Regions from separate parts of the Exiguobacterium sp. s152 genome, predicted to be linked through region 1. Evidence: a T-box and tRNA genes for the amino acid it is inferred to sense, from the RefSeq annotation. Region 1 holds a T-box; the other holds one or more tRNA genes.
What was found. A T-box is a leader RNA that pairs with one kind of tRNA and senses whether it is charged. The one in region 1 lies ahead of argS (arginine--tRNA ligase), so its partner is inferred to be a tRNA-Arg.
Positions count from the first base shown of each region.

Region 1 (3,421 bases):
TCCTCGCCGCCATAACGGGCTGCGAAATCATCGGTGCGGAGCACTTGGCGGATGCGGCGACCAAACTCTTGGAGCACGCTGTCTCCGACTTGATGACCGTGCGTGTCGTTGATTTTTTTGAAGAAGTCGATATCGAGCATTGCGACGGAAATCGGGTACATCGAGCCGTCCGAGATTTGTTGAATCCCGTATTCATAAAAAGCCCGTGCATTGGCAAGCAACGTCAAGCTGTCCGTCCGGCTCTCGGTATAGAGGCGGTCGCGTTCATGACAACGACTGATCGTTCGATTGAACGATTTGAGCAGTTTGACAATCTCACGTTGAATGATGGGCGGATAGCCATAGACGTGCTCGCCGGTCATGACGAGCCACGTGCGGATGCCTTCGATTTCCTCGGAACGGACCGAGATGAAGCTATGATAGTCTTCATCGAACTCGTTCGATAACGGGGCGTCCCATTCAAAGCGCATCTCATACTCGACCGAGGCTTCGTTCGGATAGGTTGCATCGAGTAAATCAAAGACGACGTGGCGATCGATCGGCTGGCGCGTCTTTAAATCAAAGTAAAGTGTGCGATCGAACAGTTTGAACTCGACGAACCCTTCGTCGTACTCGTTGAGTCGTTCACATTGACTGAGGAACACCTCAATCGCTTGCGCCTCGCTTTGTGACAACGACACGGCTTCTTTTGCCTCATCATATTGTTCAATCAACGATTTGAAGGCGTCTTGCCGACCTTTCTGGATGATGAGCCGCTTAATAAAGAAGGTGAGTGCGGCGGCGATACTGCTGACGACAAGCAAGTTCGTCTCACGGAAGAGCGAGGCTGCTAAAATGAAGACGAGACTGACGATATACGTGTAAAACGCGATGTTTAGAAAGTCGCGGACCGGGATATCGACACGGAACCACCAACCGACTTGATACTTTTGTACGACCGTGTTTAAGATGATGGCCACAATCAAGCCGGCAAGCGGCAGAAACGAATCTTGGGAATAAAAACCGAGACCGGTCACACCACCGAGTGCCAAGTAGACGCTGGCCGGGATGGCGATTTCCAAAAACGACGTGATGGCGTTCCACGGATACGTAAAACGGAACCGTCGAAGCGCGACGCGCGGTTTCAAGTTGACGAACTGGAAGACGAGTAGTCCAATCTGATTGACGAACAGCGCTGTCTCAAAATCAAAGAATAAAAAAATAATTAAGACGATACTTTCTGAAAAGGTAAAGTAGACGCCTTTCCGTTCAATGGAGTCCATTTGAAAAGTAATGACGAGCAACGCAATCAAGATGAACGGTAACGGCTCGATGGCCGGCATGTTTAATACGCCTGTAGCGAACAAGATGAGGGTCAAACTGAATAGCATACTCCAAATACTCCAACCGAGGACGGACATCTTGCGGAAATGGTTCATGGTTCCCTCCTATGTGGGAAAAATTCAATTATGTATGGTAGAAGATTCGGCACAATCACGCCCGAGTCCTGCCTATCCACCATAATGGCGGAATTCTAGCATTGAGTCTATATGAAATATCCTCTATAATGAAATTGCTTTTCAACCACATAGACGAAAGTCGATGAAAAAGAGAGTAACGATCGTTCCGTCAACAAAGCGACCTAGGGATTGGTGAGAGCCTAGGCTGACAAACATCGCGAAACGCACTTTTGAGATGCTATCCGAACTTGAGTAGGCGTAGCCGGGGGACCCCCGTTATCACCGATAAAGCGGTCTGCGTCAAGCAGGCAAGAAGAGTGGTACCGCGGGCCATCCCGTCTCTTTGCATCTGTGCAAAGGGCGTTTTTTTTATGAACAAATGATAAGGAGGAATTAGAATGAGTTATGAACGCAAATATGCGGAAGCCTTGTCCCGTGTCATCGGGGACGAGTTGACGCTCGACCAGATTGAAGCATTGATTGAAAAACCGAAACATGAGGCACACGGGGACCTTGCTTTCCCGTGTTTCCAACTTGCGAAAGCCTATCGTAAAGCACCGGTCATGATCGCGACGGATATCGCAAACGACTTGAACGATGAGTTGTTCACGAAAGTCGAGGCGGCCGGCCCGTATGTGAACGTCTTCTTGAGCCGTGACGTCGTCTCACAAGAAATCATCAACACGGTGCTCGATGAACAAGCGGACTATGCGACGCATGCGACACGCAACGAGACAATCGTCACCGATTTCTCGTCACCGAACATCGCCAAACCGTTCTCGATGGGACACCTTCGTTCAACGGTGATCGGGAATGCCATCAACCAAATCGCCCGTAAAAACGGTTATGACGTCGTCGGCATCAACCACCTCGGAGATTGGGGCACACAGTTCGGTAAACTGATGGTCGCCTATAAAAAATGGGGCGACGAGGAAGCGGTCCGGGCACATCCGATTGCTGAGCTCTTGAAGCTTTACGTCCATTTCCACGAAGAAGCGAAGACACAACCGGAACTTGAAGACGAAGGCCGTGCGTGGTTCAAGAAACTCGAAGACGCCAACGAGGAAGCGACTGAGCTTTGGACGTGGTTCCGCGAAGAATCACTCAAAGAGTTCCAAAAAGTATATGACCTCCTTGGTGTCGAATTCGACAGCTTTAACGGGGAAGCGTTCTATAACGACAAGATGGATCGCGTCGTCGCCATGCTCGAAGAGAAAAACCTTCTCGTCGAAAGTGAAGGGGCGATGGTCGTCTCACTCGAGGACGAGAACTTGCCACCATGCTTGATTAAAAAGAAAGACGGCGCGACGCTTTATGCGACACGCGACTTGGCAGCTGCCGTCTATCGTCATGAGACGTACAACTTCGTCCAGGCGAACTACGTCGTCGGCGGTGAGCAGGCGCTTCACTTCAAGCAGCTGTTCTCGGTTCTTCGTAAACTCGGCTACGACTTCGTCGACGGTATGCACCACGTGCCGTTCGGCTTGATTTTGCAAGAAGGGAAAAAGATGTCGACACGTAAAGGTCGCATCGTCTTGCTCGAGGAAGTGCTCAAAGAAGCAATCGAGAAAGCACAAGCGAACATCGCTCAGAAGAATCCGGAACTTGCGAACGCGGACGACGTGGCACGCATGGTCGGTGTCGGCGCGGTCATCTTCCACGATTTGAAGAATGAACGCATCAACAACATCGAGTTCGACCTCGATAGCATGCTCAAATTCGAAGGCGAGACGGGCCCGTACGTGCAGTACACGAACGCGCGTGCGAACTCGCTCCTTCGTAAAGGTAACTACGACGGCTCGACGTTCACTGGCGCAAACGACGACCACACGTGGGGTGTCGTGACGATGCTCAACGCGTTCCCACACGTCATCACACGTGCCCACGAACGTCGCGAACCATCAATCATTAGCCGTTACGTGCTCGATTTGGCGCAAGCGTTCAACAAGTATTACGGTCATGTCCGTGTCCTCGAAGAAGAT
Region 1 covers NZ_JACSLX010000004.1:18,200-21,620, reverse strand. The annotation lists gene KNP72_RS08520 (GGDEF domain-containing protein) at 1-1,418, opposite strand, end outside; T-box leader at 1,573-1,785, shown strand; gene argS (arginine--tRNA ligase) at 1,838-3,421, shown strand, end outside.

Region 2 (3,421 bases), on a different contig from region 1:
GTAACGATGTCGGAGCGTATCGAGCATGTCGGGAACGATTTGCTTCTGAACTTGAATCAGCTGCTGGATCATACTCATTCCCCCTCGACTTAAAGCATGGACAATTTTTGTCCCACTTTTATATTTGCGTCCCACCGCTACGACTTCATCTTATCAATCACCTTTCCGTCTTGCAACCCCTTCAAACGTTTTTTTTCGATGTAAGCGTATACTTAACAAAATCTTCAACTTTACTGTCATCGTATCGACCTTGACTAATGACACGCCCCTCGTGTAAGACGACAGGGATCTCAAACAAGTACTTCGCTTCAAGTTCTTCGTTGCCGGTGATGTCGATCTGCTCGAGCTCGAACGGATAGTCTTCCATGAGCCATTCGAGCATGACGAGCGCCTCCTCGCAGAGCGAACAGTTAGCACGGCGGTATAACGTCAGGACCATGTCAGTCCCCTCCTTTCCATAGTTGTCGTTCCCGCTCTCGCGAGTTTCCAAAACCGAGCGCCTCCCGATAGTTCGCCACGGTCCGTCGTGTCACCGTATAGCCGAGCCTTGCCAGCTCGCGCATGAGTGCGGCATCGCTCAGCGGCGACGTCTCTTGTTGAATCAGTTTGGCGAGTGCCTTCTTCACCATGAACGGCGATTGCCCATGCGTCGCCCGGACGAAAAAGTGACGCCACGCCATCACGCCGCCTTCGGTCGTCACGTACTTGCCTTGAATCGCCCGGCCGACGGTCGACTCGTGCTTGCCGATTTGTTCGGCGACTTCTTTTCGCGTCAACGGGTGCAAGATGAGCTTCCCGTCCAACCAATCGCGTTGGCGTTCGGCGATGACGGCCCATACCAATCGAAGCGTCGCGTTCCGCATCTCGAGCGTCTCATGCCACCATTTTGCCTCGCGATCGTCCCCGACCCGAGCCGCATCGAGCGTCGGGCTGAACCATGTCGTCACGAGCTCACCGTCACGACGGACGACTTCAAGTTCCGGAACGACGTGTTCGGTTCCTTCATATAATAATGGCGTCTTCGGGAGTGTCGCTACGATACGCGTCACCCGTTCGTACTCGGCATCCGAGATGTCGAGTCGTCCCGGGATGTCGTCAAGGTGCGCGTCGAGCGCCTCGAACACGTCCAAGACGAGTGGATCGTCATGTTCAATCGCATGCCGATATTGGCAGTCGTGCTCATTCTTTGCCCCGATCCCTGTCGGTTCTAGAAACAAGAGCGCCTGGCGCGCCGCCTCAATGTCCGCCACATCGACCTCGAAACGATGGGCGAGCACGAAGTCGCTCTCCGGTAGTAGACCGCGATGGTCGAGCGCGAGGACGAGCCGTTTCTGGAGCGAACGCTGGGACTCGGTCCCGCTCCCTTCCTCGATTTGCTCGAACAATCGCTCCTCGAACCCACTAGCCGTATCGGCCACCCATTCGACCGCACCGCTCCCCGTGGCGATGCATGGATTGCGTCGAGCCAATCGGCCGAGCTGAAAGGCGATCGCGGTCCGGTCCGCCTCGAGAATCGGCAGCCGCCGAACCATGTCCTGGGTCAGCTGTTGTGTTTGAAGTTGTTGTTGTTCTTGCCGTTGCATCGGTCACACCCCTCTCGCTTCCTATTGTATCGAACAGCGGGAAATCGCGCTCAAAAAAAAGTGAGCCGAACAGGATTGCTTTTTTAAAAAAACAAATGTATAATAAATCGTGTCAGAGAACATGCACCCGTAGCTCAGGGGATAGAGCACTGGTTTCCGGTGCCAGGTGTCGGGAGTTCGAATCTCTCCGGGTGTATCACAGCAAGAGGTCAGGCATATGCCTGGCCTCTTTTGTCGTTTTAGAATCGTCAAACCGTGGAATAGGTCAAAAACGATGACTATCGTTTGACCAACATTGACTATAGCGGTATGATATGTTTACAACCTACATAAAGGAGGCAGATTCAATGTTAATTCCAACAGTTATCGAACAAACAGGTCGCGGGGAACGCGCGTACGATATTTACTCACGCTTGCTCAAGGACCGCATCATCTTGCTCGGAAGTGCAATCGACGACAACGTCGCCAACTCGATTGTCGCCCAGCTTCTCTTCCTTGCAGCCGAGGACCCAGATAAGGACATCTCACTTTACATCAACAGCCCGGGTGGTTCGATCACTTCCGGAATGGCGATTTATGACACGATGAACTTCATCAAGCCGAACGTGTCGACGATTTGTATCGGAATGGCCGCATCGATGGGTGCCTTCTTGCTCCAAGCCGGTGAACAAGGCAAACGCTTCGCGCTTCCAAACGCGGAGATCATGATTCACCAACCGCTCGGCGGTACGCAAGGTCAAGCATCGGATATCAAAATCCATGCCGAGCGCATCATCAAGATGCGTGAGAAATTGAACCAAATCATGGCTGATAACACAGGCCAGCCGCTTGAAGTCATCGAGCGCGACACAGAGCGCGACTACTTCATGTCAGCTGAACAAGCGAAAGACTACGGTCTCATCGACAAAGTCATGACGCGTTAATCCAAAAGTGCCTTTCCCGACTTCGGGAAAGGCACTTCTTTGTTATTGGACGGGCAACCAAATTTCAATCAAGTCGTCGGCTCCGTCTTGTCCATGAATATAGCGCTCAAAATCGAGTGCATCTCGCAACGTTACATCCGGCAATGCTAGAAGTTGATTATATGTCGTAGGGATAGCTGGAATTCCCCCTTCGACCGTGGCGACAAGATACCGTCCTGCCGACAGTTCAACCTGTCTTCCGTCTTTACCTGTCACAGGATTAGTCATCCCTGCTAAATAGGCTTCTTCTTTCGCTAAACAGATGCCATATGATTCGTCTGTTGTCAGCTCTGGTTGCAGTTTTTCCCAAACGAATGGGATTTTGGTGAGTTCGGATACATAGCCGTTTACGATTTTCGGTTGGTCCCACTTCTCATAACGTACTTTCATTGAATCTCCCCCTGTTTGCATCCATTTAATTTGTTGCTCGACTTGTCGCAACGCCTCGATCTCACGTTGAACCTCATCAAGTCTGCTGTCGAGTAACCCGCTCACACTTTCTGCCGCTTGAATTTGTTCGAGCGAGATGCCCATTTGACGTAGTAACTTGATTTCGTTCAGGCGCCTTATTTCTTCCATCCCGTATAACCGATACTGATTCTCTAAACGAGTCGGTTGGACAAGTCCTTTTGCTTCATACCATTTGATTGCTTTAGTGGACAACCCCGTTAGATGGACCACTTTTCCGATTTGAATCATTGGCGTTCCCCCCTTCTCGTTTATCATAAAGCCGGCCGTAGCGGACAGGTCAACATCTTTATTCTTTGACCTCGACCCCGAATACATAGCGGCTATCGCCTTGCGGCCAATCCCCGCCCGTCTCGAATACATAAACGCCCGGCTCGTCTGGCACGACCGGTTCAGCCGGGACAAGTT
Region 2 covers NZ_JACSLX010000001.1:507,151-510,571, forward strand. The annotation lists gene KNP72_RS02570 (sugar-binding transcriptional regulator) at 1-72, opposite strand, end outside; gene KNP72_RS02575 (glutaredoxin family protein) at 182-439, opposite strand; gene KNP72_RS02580 (RNA polymerase factor sigma-54) at 441-1,583, opposite strand; tRNA gene KNP72_RS02585 (tRNA-Arg) at 1,707-1,779, shown strand; gene clpP (ATP-dependent Clp endopeptidase proteolytic subunit ClpP) at 1,931-2,506, shown strand; gene KNP72_RS02595 (MerR family transcriptional regulator) at 2,549-3,244, opposite strand; gene KNP72_RS02600 (hypothetical protein) at 3,303-3,421, opposite strand, start outside.
Region 2: it encodes a tRNA-Arg, which carries the amino acid that the T-box ahead of argS (arginine--tRNA ligase) is inferred to sense. The anticodon was not compared.